2 regions of the Streptomyces sp. NBC_01314 genome follow, and region 1 is predicted to be linked to the other one. Evidence: riboswitches for the same ligand, from Rfam matches in the RefSeq annotation. Region 1 holds a riboswitch; the other holds the start of a gene.

The links. A riboswitch is a leader RNA that binds a small molecule or an ion and turns the genes downstream of it on or off. The one in region 1 is predicted to bind glycine.
Region 2: another riboswitch for glycine. It lies ahead of gcvT (glycine cleavage system aminomethyltransferase GcvT); the one in region 1 lies ahead of gcvP (aminomethyl-transferring glycine dehydrogenase).

The regions. Positions count from the first base shown of each region.
Region 1 is NZ_CP108394.1:9,312,044-9,318,234, reverse strand. It holds gene OG622_RS41025 (hypothetical protein) at 103-687, shown strand; gene OG622_RS41020 (DUF5999 family protein) at 1,089-1,289, shown strand; gene gcvP (aminomethyl-transferring glycine dehydrogenase) at 1,405-4,290, opposite strand; glycine riboswitch at 4,463-4,560, opposite strand; gene OG622_RS41010 (PRC-barrel domain-containing protein) at 4,685-5,053, shown strand; partial or broken gene OG622_RS41005 (DNA polymerase IV) at 5,522-5,707, opposite strand; partial or broken gene OG622_RS41000 (DNA polymerase IV) at 5,861-6,191, opposite strand, start outside.
Region 2 is NZ_CP108394.1:3,671,760-3,677,950, reverse strand. It holds gene glyA (serine hydroxymethyltransferase) at 1-719, opposite strand, end outside; gene gcvH (glycine cleavage system protein GcvH) at 738-1,115, opposite strand; gene gcvT (glycine cleavage system aminomethyltransferase GcvT) at 1,254-2,396, opposite strand; glycine riboswitch at 2,557-2,653, opposite strand; gene OG622_RS16025 (AAA family ATPase) at 2,871-3,539, shown strand; gene OG622_RS16020 (enhanced serine sensitivity protein SseB) at 3,628-4,404, shown strand; gene OG622_RS16015 (enhanced serine sensitivity protein SseB C-terminal domain-containing protein) at 4,619-5,410, shown strand; gene OG622_RS16010 (ABC transporter permease) at 5,778-6,191, shown strand, end outside.

The DNA.
Region 1 (6,191 bases):
ACCGGACCCCGGGCATCCGTCTCTCCGATCCCCGAGAGCTGACAGCGCCGTCCGCCCCCGCCCTCGCGCCACCGTGCCTGTCGAATTGAGAGGCGACCCACCATGCCGCTGCATGTTCCCCCGGCTCCCGCGCCCGCCCTGCGCACCGTCCTCACGGCACTCGGTTCTCCCACCGCCGTCCACGAGGCGCGAACCCCCTCCCTGAAGAAGGCCCAGGGCCCCGCCACACCCGAACTCCCGCTGCCCGTCCACGTACTCGACCGGATCTCCCCGGACGGCACGGGCACCGCCCGGCTCACCGGATGGCGGTTCCTGATCCGCTGCGGCGACCGCGCCGTGGCCGCCGCCGAAACCCGGCTGACCCCGGACGGCTGGGCGTTCTCGCACTTCTTCGAGGGCCCGTACATCACCTCCACCGAGCGCGCCCTGCGCCAGGCCGAGGTCATGCAGCAGCCCTACCAGCCACGCCTGCTGTCGGTGCCCGAGCTCTACATGCTCATGCTCTGGCTGCACGCCGACCCCACCGCCGACGGCGCCACCGGCCACCCGGCACCGACCGACCTGCTGGTCCCGCTGGCACCCGCACCGCCCGGCATAGCGGCCCACCGACCACACCGGGTCGCCGATCTCCTCCCGGTGCTGACCACCCGACTGACACCCGCCCCGCTACTGGGATCACCCGCCTGAAAACCCGGCCCGCCCCGTCATTCGTACCGCTAGTGCCCCGCTGCCGATTTCCCGGCAGCGGGGCACTTGTTTCCCCGACCGGAAATCCCCGCTCTTTCGGGCGCCAATACGCTCGTACGAGCCATTCGCAGGTCTTCCCCGCCGCCGGACTAGCCCCATCCGACCATGGCGAACCACCCGAAGGGACAGTGCGACGAAGATGAACCATCCGGACCGGCGTTGCGTCATCAACCTGTGAAGAAGTCGTGCTGCGAAATGCCTGCGGATTGGCGTCCATGGGGCAACACTGGGACCGGACCGATTTATCACAACGGGGGGCGGCCATGAACGGGGCATCAAGCCGCGGGACAGACAAAACAGCCATCTCAGACCACACGACAAACCGAAAGATCCCAACAACCATGTGCCAGCACCAGCCACTGTGCCCGACTGCCGAATCCGCCGACCGGGAGGGTGCCCGACTCGTGGCGCACCACCCGGAGCAGGGATGGAGCCTGCTCTGCAACGGCGTTCTGCTCTTCGAGGACACCGGTGAGCTCCTGCCGGACGGCCAGATCATCGCGCCGCACCGCCCGATGGGCACAGTGATGACAGCCGCCTGAGCCGCACTCACGTGCGCGCAGGGCGAGCGTCCTCGCACAGGACGCCCGCCCGACAGAAGAGGGGCCGGCCGGAGAAGCACTCTCCGAACCGGCCCCGACGCGTATCCGCGCCCGACTACGCTTCGTAAGCGTCCAGCGGCGGGCAGGAACAGACCAGGTTCCGGTCACCGAAGGCCTGGTCGATCCGGCGCACCGGCGGCCAGTACTTGTCGGCGCGCGAGACCCCGGCAGGGAAGACCGCCTCCTCGCGCGTGTAGGCGTGCTTCCACTCCCCGCCGAGCGCGCCCGCGGTGTGCGGCGCGTTCCGCAGCGGGTTGTCGTCCGCGGGCCACTCGCCCGAGCCGACCTTCTCGATCTCCGCGCGGATCGCGATCATCGCCTCGCAGAACCGGTCCAGCTCAGCGAGGTCCTCCGACTCGGTCGGCTCGATCATCAGCGTCCCGGCCACCGGGAACGACATCGTCGGCGCGTGGAAGCCGTAGTCGATGAGCCGCTTGGCGATGTCGTCGACGCTCACCCCGGTCGACTTGGCCAGCGGCCGCAGGTCGATGATGCACTCGTGTGCCACGAGCCCGTCCGGACCGGTGTACAGCACCGGGTAGTGCGGCTCCAGCCGCTTGGCGACGTAGTTGGCGCTGAGCACCGCCACCTGCGTGGCCCGCTTCAGCCCTTCACCGCCCATGAGCCGGACGTACGCCCACGAGATCGGCAGAATGCCCGCCGAGCCCCACGGCGCCGCCGAGACCGGCCCCACACCCGTCTCCGGACCGGCCGCGGGCTGCAGCGGGTGGTTCGGCAGGTACGGCGCGAGGTGCTCGCGCACCGCCACCGGACCGACACCCGGCCCACCGCCGCCGTGCGGGATGCAGAACGTCTTGTGCAGGTTCAGGTGTGAGACGTCGCCACCGAAGTGCCCCGGCTTGGCGAGACCCACCAGCGCGTTGAGGTTGGCGCCGTCGACGTACACCTGGCCGCCCGCGTCGTGCACCTGCGCGCAGATGTCGGCCACGTGCTCCTCGAACACCCCGTGCGTCGACGGATACGTGATCATCAGCACGGACAGCTCGTCGCGGTACTGCTCGATCTTCGCCCGCAGGTCGTCGACGTCGATCTCGCCGTCGTCGGCGGTCTTCACGACGACGACCTTCATGCCGGCCATGACGGCGCTCGCCGCGTTGGTGCCGTGCGCGGAGGACGGGATGAGGCACACGGTCCGCTGCTCGTCGCCGCCCGCCCGGTGGTACCCGCGTACGGCGAGCAGTCCGGCCAGCTCACCCTGCGAGCCCGCGTTCGGCTGCAGCGACACCTTGTCGTACCCGGTGGCCTCCGCCAGCCACTCCTCCAGCTCACGGATGAGCGTGAGATACCCCTGCGCCTGCGCGGCGGGCGCGAACGGGTGCACCTGCCCGAACTCGGGCCATGTCACCGGCTCCATCTCGGTGGTCGCGTTGAGCTTCATCGTGCAGGAACCCAGCGGGATCATGCCCCGGTCCAGCGCGTAGTCCCGGTCGGCGAGCCGGCGCAGATAGCGCAACATCGCGGTCTCGGAGCGGTGGTCGTGGAACACCGGGTGCGTGAGGTAGTCGTCCGACCGCAGCAGCACCTGAGGCAGCGTGTCCGCGGCAGCGGCATCGAGGGCCTCGACGTCCCCCTCCACCCCGAACGCGGTCCATACGGCACCCAGCTGCGCCCGCGTCGTGGTCTCGTCGCAGGAGATCGACACCAGGTCGGCGTCCACGAGGTGCAGGTTCACGCCATGTTCCCGAGCGGCTGCCACGACCTCACCGGCCCGCCCCGGCACCCGCACGGTGAGCGTGTCGAAGTACGCGCCGTGCACGACCTCGATCCCACCGGCCGCGAGCCCCGCGGCGAGCACGGTGGCGTACCGGTGGGTACGGCGGGCGATGGTCCGCAGCCCCTCCGGCCCGTGGTACACGGCGTACATACCGGCCATCACGGCGAGCAGTACCTGCGCCGTGCAGATGTTGCTGGTCGCCTTCTCCCGGCGGATGTGCTGCTCCCGCGTCTGCAGGGCGAGCCGGTACGCCTTGTGCCCGTCCGCGTCCACGGAGACCCCGACGAGACGTCCGGGCAGGCTGCGCGCGAACTTCTCCCGCACGGCCATGTAACCCGCGTGCGGCCCGCCGAAGGCCATCGGCACACCGAACCGCTGAGTCGTCCCGACCGCGATGTCCGCACCCAGCTCACCGGGCGGGGAGAGAAGCGTCAGCGCCAGCAGATCGGCGGCGACGGTGACGAGCGCGCCGAGCGCGTGCGCCTGCTCGATGACCGGCTTCAGATCCCGTACGACACCGGAGGCACCCGGGTACTGCAGCAGCACCCCGTTGATCTCCCGCCCGGCGATGTCGGCCGGGATTCCCGCACCGAGGTCGGCGACGACGACCTCGACGCCGGCCGGCTCGGCGCGGGTCTCGATCACGGCGATCGTCTGCGGCAGCACGTCCGCGTCGACGAGGAAGAGCCCCTTCTTGTTCTTGCCCATACGCCGGGACAACGCCATGGCCTCGGCGGCGGCGGTGCCCTCGTCGAGCAGGGACGCCCCGGAGGTGGGCAGACCGGTCAGCTCGGCCACCATGGTCTGGAAATTGAGAAGAGCCTCGAGCCGCCCCTGGGAGATCTCGGGCTGATACGGCGTGTAGGCGGTGTACCAGGCCGGGTTCTCCATCACATTCCGCAGAATCACTGGCGGCGTGAACGTCCCGTAGTACCCGAGCCCGATCATCGAGCCGAGCACCTGATTGCGGTCCGCGAGCGAACGCAGCTCGGCGAGCACCTCGGCCTCGGTACGCGCGCCGGGAAGGTCCAGCGCCTCGGTGTTCTTGATCACGTCCGGGACCGCGGCCGCCGTCAGCTCGTCGAGCGAGCCGTACCCGACGTGCGCGAGCATCTTGGCCCGGGCCTCGACGTCCGGGCCGATGTGGCGCCGCTCGAAGGGGATGCCCTGTTCGAGCTCGGAGAGTGGAATGCGGTGGGCGGTCATTGCGGAGGCCTCCTGGTCAGACACGACCTTCGAGGGGCACCACGGCACGGGCGCCCCGACGGCCTCCCCCTCTGTCATCTCAACCTGAGAGCTTCACCGGTCCAGGTACGAACCGGCTTTCACCGTCGGTGAGAGCGGGAGCCGTGGCACCCGCCCTGCTTTCCAGAGTGACCTCGTCCGTGCGGTACGTGTGCCTGAGAGATTCCGGGGAGGATTTGCTCCTTCGGCGCCTTCCGGATGGTGTCCGGAGGACTCTCCCGCACGGGGTCAGCAGCCGCTGCCAGGGTATCAGCGGGGCCGACGCGCGAGTCTTCGAGTGGCCACCTTCCCTGATGTGCCTTTTCGTAGTGGGGAGGGATGATTCGCGCCCCCTCTGCGACCACCTGGAGGGCCCGTGCAGACCGACATCGACCCACGCAACCTGATCGGCCGCAAGGCGTTCGACCGCAAGGGCAGCAAGATCGGCACCGTGGACGAGGTCTATCTGGACGACGCCACCGGCACCCCCGAGTGGGCCGCGATACGCATGGGCTTCTTCGGCCGCGACGCCTTCGTCCCCCTGGAGCCCAGCGAACTGATCGAAGGCACACTCCGCGTCCCCTTCGACCGCACCCTCATCAAAGACGCCCCCGACTTCGGCGTAGGCCGCCACCTCTCCCCCGAACAAGAACTCCAGCTCTACCACCACTACGGCCTCGACATAGCCCCGCCCCCACCCATGAACCACAACTTCGGAAACGTGACGGGCCAGGAAGACGCCTGACAAAGGGCCCAGGGGCCTTCCTGGCCGCAGAGGCACCCACCGCAAGCCCTCAACCGCCCAGCAGGGCCGACCCGGAACCACCTCGGCAGCCCCTAACTACATGCACTCCGCCTGCCTGACGTCTCCTACCTGCCCTTCTTCGGCCCTACGATCCTTCCTACCTTCCTTCCGTCCCCGGCTCACTCCGCCCCCGCCCCTCCTGCCGCCCCGCACCCCTCTCCACCCTCCCCAACTTCTCCGCACCTTCGCGCCCCGCCCTTCCGGCCTCCCCCGCACCTCGCTTCACCCTCCCCCCGTCTTTCTCCCCGACCCACGTTTCCCCGTCCGGCCTGGCTTCCCCCTGCCTCGCCCGGCCCCTCCACCATCCCCGTTCCTCACGCCGGCCCCCTTGATCCCGCCGCAACGGCGCTCCACCACAACGACGCGGACCGGCGGTCCCCGCCGGCCTCAGCCCGGCACCGCACCCGGCACCAGCGGCAACGGCTCCGCCGGCTCCAGCCCCGGATCGTCGGTTCTGAAGGTCCGCACCCGCCCTGGCCCCACGTCATGCGGCGTCTCGAAGCGCACAGTCACCCGCCCGAGCCCGCTCCCCTGTACCCACCCATGCCCGTACTCGACATGCCGCACGTCATGCCCGGCCCTCCACTGCCGCTCCCCACCCGCACCCTCCTCCACCACAGGCACCTCCGCGGCGGCCCCGGCCTCCTCCTCGGCAAGCTCCGGCTCCCCCGCCGCCTGCGCGAACAGGTCCTCCTGCGTGTAATCGGCGAGCCCGCTCACCCCCACCCCCAGCAACCGCACCCCACCCGTCGTGTCCACGGCCTCCAGCAACCGAGCCGCGGCTTCCCGTACCACCGCGGGGTCGTCAGTAGGCCCCCGCAACGTCTCGGACCGGGTCAACGTCGAAAAGTCGTACCGCCGCACCTTCAACACGATCGTCCGCCCCGACAGCCCGGCCCCCGCAACCTCCGCACACACCGGTCCGCGAGCAGCTGCACCTCCATCCGGACCCGCACCCGGTCGTGGATGTCCACGTCATACGTGTCCTCCACCGACACCGACTTCGTGTCCCGCTCGGCCACCACCGCCCGGTCGTCCCGCGCCAGCGCCATCGCGTACAGCCCGTGCCCGTGGGCCT
Region 2 (6,191 bases), 5.6 Mb from region 1:
ATGATGCCGCCGCGGGGGCCGCCGAGGGTCTTGTGGGTGGTGGAGGTGACCACGTCGGCGTGTTCGACGGGGTTGGGGTGCAGTCCGGCGGCGACCAGGCCGGCGAAGTGTGCCATGTCCACCCACAGGTACGCGCCGACCTCGTCGGCGATGCGGCGGAAGGCGGCGAAGTCCAGTTGGCGCGGGTAGGCCGACCAGCCGGCGATGATCACCTTGGGGCGGTGTTCCTTGGCGAGCTGCTCCAGTTCGGCCATGTCGACGAGGCCGGTGGTGGTGTCGACGTGGTAGGCGACGACGTTGAACTGTTTGCCGGAGAAGTTCAGGCGCATGCCGTGGGTGAGGTGGCCGCCGTGGGCGAGGTCGAGGCCGAGGATGGTGTCGCCGGGCTGGGCGAGGGCGAAGAGGGCGGCCTGGTTGGCGGAGGCGCCGGAGTGGGGCTGGACGTTGGCGTATTCGGCGCCGAAGAGGTCTTTGAGGCGGTCGATGGCGATCTGTTCGGTGACGTCGACGTGTTCGCAGCCGCCGTAGTAGCGGCGGCCGGGGTAGCCCTCGGCGTACTTGTTGGTGAGGACGGTGCCCTGGGCCTCCATGACGGCGACGGGGGCGAAGTTCTCCGAGGCGATCATTTCCAGGGTGGACTGCTGGCGGTGCAGCTCGGCGTCGACGGCGGCGGCGACCTCCGGGTCCAGCTCGTGCAGGGGCGTGTTCAGAAGCGACATGCGAACGACCTCGTCATCTCAGCCGGCGGTGTGGGCGACGTACTCGTCGGCGGAGAGCAGATCGTCCGGCTCCTCCGCGACACGTACCTTGAACAGCCAGCCGCCCTCGAACGGGGCGGTGTTCACCAGCGACGGATCGTTGACGACGTCCTCGTTGATCTCGGTGATCTCACCGGAGACCGGCGAGTACAGGTCACTGACCGACTTCGTGGACTCCAGTTCGCCGCAGGTCTCGCCCGCGGCCACCGTGGAGCCCACCTCGGGAAGCTGGGCGAAGACGACATCGCCGAGCGCGTTCGCCGCGAACTCCGTGATGCCGACCGTCGAGACGCCGTCCTCGGCGACCGACAGCCACTCGTGCTCCTTGCTGTAACGCAGCTGCTGGGGGTTGCTCATGGCCTGAATTCTCCTGTAAGCGGGGGAGTGGTGAGGAAGGGGGGACTGCTGAAACCGCTGTTGAGCAGCGCGGATGTGCCCCGTGTCACTCTCGGGGTCCGCACCGGTGCCGCTTCTGAACGGACGACTACGAAGGTGTCACTTCTGCCGCTTGTAGAACGGCAGCGCCACGACCTCGTACGGCTCGTGGCTGCCCCGGATGTCCACTCCCACACCGGCGGTGCCCGGCGCGGAGTGCGTGGCGTCGACGTACGCCATGGCGATCGGCCGGCCCAGCGTCGGGGAGGGCGCACCGGAGGTGACCTCGCCGATCACCTTGCCGTCGGCGACGACCGGATATCCGGCGCGCGGCACCCGGCGGCCCTCGGCGACCAGCCCGACGAGGACGCGCGGCGGGGCCGAGGCGGCGCGCCCGGCGGCCGCCGTCAGCGCCGTACGCCCGACGAAGTCGCCCTCCTTCTCGAACTTCACGACCCGCCCGAGCCCGGCGTCGAACGGCGTCAGCGCGGTGGACAGTTCATGCCCGTACAGCGGCATGCCCGCCTCCAGGCGGAGCGTGTCCCGGCAGGACAGCCCGCAGGGCACCAGGCCGACACCCTCGCCCGCCTCGGTCAGCGCCTGCCACAGCTCGACGGCGTGCTCCGGCCTCACGAACAGCTCGAAGCCGTCCTCGCCGGTGTACCCGGTGCGCGCGATCAGCGCGGGGACCCCGGCGACCGTGCCGGGCAGCCCCGCGTAGTACTTCAGCCCGTCGAGGTCGGCGTCGGTGAGGGCGGCCAGGATCCCGGGCGACTCGGGGCCCTGGACGGCGATCAGCGCGTACGCGTCCCGGTCGTCCCGCACCTCGGCGTCGAACCCGGCCGAACGCTCCACGAGCGCGTCCAGCACCACCTGGGCGTTCGAGGCGTTCGCGACGACCAGATAGGTCGAGGATCCAGCCTCGGTCTCGCCCAGGCGGTAGACGATCAGGTCGTCGAGGATGCCGCCGTCCTCGCGGCAGATCATGCTGTAGCGGGCGCGGCCGGGCTTCACACCGCCGATGTTGCCGACCAGCGCGTGATCGAGCAGTGCGGCGGCCCGCGGGCCGGACACGGTGATCTCACCCATGTGGGAGAGGTCGAAGAGGCCGGCCCTCGTGCGGACGGCGAGGTGCTCGTCGCGTTCGGAGCCGTAGCGCAGGGGCATGTCCCAGCCTGCGAAGTCGGTCATCGTCGCACCGAGCGAGCGATGCAGGGCATCGAGCGCGGTACGGCGCGATCCAGCGGTGGGGCTACTGCTCATCGGTTCTGCTCCCAGGGCATGACAGGCGAGGTCGATCCTCCCCATCTGTCATCGGAACCTGAGAGGTTCACCACGACCGTACGTACTGGTGGTCGTGGTTTGCACCGTGGGTGGAGCCGTCCTCTGCGGAAGAGAGGTGCGGCCCGCTTTTCAGATGTGCCTCGCCCACGCGGTATCTGAGCCTGAGAGATTCAAGGGAGGGACTTGCTCCTTCGGCGCCCCAGCGAGACTGCTGGGAGCTCTCCCGCGCGGATTCAAGCGGCCGGTATGCAGTTGGCGCGCACATCATTGCACGCATCGACGGGGCGCGGCAGGGGGACCTTTCACAGGTGGGGAGTCGACGAGCACAGGCAGGCACAGCGGTCCGTAGCACTCTTGTGGCCATACGAGGACTGAAACAGGAGGGATCGGGCATTACCTTCTCTTTACAGTCTGTGGGGATGGGACTCCATACCCCCGGGGAGGACGATCACGGTGAACAGGACCACGGCGTACGCGACTACCTCGGGCATCGCCATGCCCAAGCAGCCCGTCGCGCCGGCGGGTGAGGCGTGCGGCCCGTTCCCGAGGGCCGTCGTCCGCGACCTCAGGGAGCGTGCCGGGCGGAGCCCGCACGGACTGTCCTTCGGACCCGACGACCTGGTGGTGGTCACCGGGCTCCCCGGCAGCGGCAAGTCGACGCTGATGCGGCGGTCCGTGCCCGGCGTACGGATCGACTCCCAGGACACCCGCGACCGCTTCGACGCGCGCTTCGCCCGCCACCTGCCGTACGCGGCCTACCGGCCCTTCGTGCGCCTCGCCCACTACGCGGGGCTGCGGCGAGCCCTCCGCTCGGGGGAGGGCGTCGTCGTGCACGACTGCGGGGCACAGGCGTGGGTACGGAGGTGGCTCGCGCGTGAGGCCGGAAGGCGGGGCGGCACCCTGCATCTGCTGTTGCTCGACGTGACTCCCGGCGAGGCGCGGGACGGGCAGCGGGAGCGGGGGCGGGGCGTGTCGCGGTACGCCTTCGCCCGGCACCGGGGGGCCATGACCCGGCTGCTGCGAGCGGTGGAGGAGGGGCGGCTGCCTGAGGGGTGCGGGGCGGCGGTGCTGATCGACCGGGCCGCGGCGGACGTCCTGAAGCGGATCGACTTCGGGGGGTGAGAGAGAGGCTCCGCGGGGCGCGCCCCTGGCCCGGAAGCAATTAAGGTGCAGGGACAACAGCATCACGGAGCAAAGCGGTAGGCAGCAGATGGACTTCCCGGCGGACTTTTCGGCACAGGCACATCCCCACGGGCACGGCGGGTGGCCCGGCAACGAGCTGGAGGAGGTGCTGTCCGCGTCGCTCGGGGTGCCCCAGGCCGGGGCGCGGATCGTCGAGGTGCTGGCCCGCAGCTTCGTATGGGTGCCGCTGCCGGAGGGCGGCGGGCCCCGGAGCGGTCAGCTCGATCTGCCCACGATGGAGTTCGACGGCCAGGCGTACGTGCCGGTCTTCAGCTCCGAGGAGCAGTTCCGCCAAGTCGCCGGCAGCCACATGTCGTACACGATCGCCCCGGCCGTCGAGTTCGCGCGTGGCCTGCCCCCGCAGATCGGTCTGGTCCTGAACCCGGACGGTGTCGTGGGTATGCCGTTGCCGCCGCCCGCCGTGGCCGAGCTGTGCCGGGCCGGGCGGACCCCGCTGGACGGATCGGCGAACGGCGCCCGCGTGCGGCTGTTCGAACCGGACTGGCAGGACGACCCCGTGGACTTCCTCGCGGCCGCCTCGGCCGAGTTCGCCGCGACCGGAGTGGTCCTCTCCGCCCGCCGCTGCCTCGCCTCCGTCGAGACCGCCGACCCCGTCATGTTCATCGGCGTCGAACTGGCCTCCTGGGAGGCCGACCGCGCCCTCCCCCTGGCCGCCCTCGGCCGGGCCCTCACCAGGACCCCCGTCCCCTGGCCCGTCAACATGGTCTTCCTGGACGTCGCCCAGGACCCGGTGGGCGAATGGCTCCGCGAGAAGGTCCGGCCCTTCTATCAGCAGGGCTACTGACCGGCGCGCGTAAGGGGCGGGGGCTGTACCGCTGCGCGGCCCCGCCGCGATGGGGGTCCCTCCCGCTCGAGCGAAGTCGAGAGTGGGGGAGCGACCAGCCGCGACGCATCCGCACCCCGCCACGCGCGACAACCCCCGAGCCCTGACCGGCTCAACCCGCACACCACCTAAGCTGGTTCCTACAACCAAGGTCCAACACCGAAGGGCGGCCCACGTGAGCGCCAGCAGCCGCATCGCCACCGGGCAGGTCGAGCACATGCTGCGCCAGGTGACGCCCGGGCGTTACGACGCCTACGAGGCGCTGCTGCGTGCCCTCGCCGACCCGTCCTCCGGCCAGATCTGGATGCTGCTCTGGCACGGCCAGGGCGGCTCCCCGGACGCCCAGTACGGGAACATGGAGGTCGACGGGTTCAACTACGCCCCGTGCGTCACCTCCGCCCAGGAGCTCTCCGCCAGTGGCTGGAACCGCAGTTACGAGGTGGTCGACGGCCTCGACGTGGCCCGCACCCTCTACCCCGACCACTACGGCCTCTGGCTGAACCCGCACGCGCCGGGCGGCGGCGTCGGCATCCCCTGGCTCGACCTGCGCCGGATCGCCACGGGCCTGGAGCGGCAGCCCGCGGGCCCGCTCCGGCTGTCCGAGCCGGCCATCGAGATCCCGCAGTTCTACGCCCTGCTGACGCAGAACGCCCACCGCACGCCCGCCGTGCGCTCGCTGCGCCGCGCCTGGGTGCAGCCCGCGCTCGGCGCGCCGTACCTGGCGATCGGCCTCGACGTGTACGACACCTCGCCGCCGGCCGTCGACTCGGTGCGCGGGATGATGCAGCAGTCCATCGGCGCGGTCCCGGACGGCCTGCCCGTCTCCACCGTCGCCATGTCCGACGAGTACGACCCGGTCGCCATGTGGCTGCGGGCCGGCGCCCGCCCCTTCTACGACCGCGAGGCCCACGCGGCCCCGGCGCAGGCCCCGGCAGCGGGCGGATACGGGTACCCGCGCGCGTACTGAGGCTCGCGCTCCGCGCAGGCCGCCCCGCCCCTCATCTCGTGGCTCGGTCACGTGTCACCGTCGCGCCCACCGCTCAACAGAGCGTCACGTTCGGATAGCGGAACCCTGCTGGCCACATCACGGTTGCGCATACATTCGCCGCCGGGTCTGGTGCCTGATCGCGCGACCGTTGAAGACTCCCCCAGAGCGATGGGGGGATCGGGCGAACGCGCTGTTCATACGGTGAAGTTCGATGCCGTCTCTCCCCTCGTACCAAGCAGTAACACAGTGCAACAGAGAGAACAGCAGTGGTGACGGACCGCACCGCAGACCCGGGCGGCCGTCAGGCACAGTCGGCAACCACCGGCACGGGCAAGCACGAGGGACGATGACCGCACCCATTGAGACGACCGGATCGCAGGCCGAGGCGCAGCCCGAAGCCGTGCTGGAAGGTGTCGAGGCCAAGAAGATCGAGGGCCGTTCGCTCGGCCAGATCGCCTGGACCCGCTTCAAGCGCGACAAGGTGGCGGTCGCCGGCGGTCTCATCGTCGTCCTGCTGATCCTGATCGCGGCCCTCTCCCGGCCGCTGCAGTCGATGCTGGGGCTCGACCCCAACACCTTCAACCAGGATCTGATCGACGCCAACACCTCCCTACCCAAGGGCGACTTCGGCGGGATGAGCTTGGACCACCCGCTCGGGGTCGACCCCAAGTTCGGCCGTGACATCCTCGCCCGCATTCTTGAGGGCTCCTGGGTCTCCCTGGTCGTGGCCTTCGGCGCGACGATCCTGTCCAACGCCATC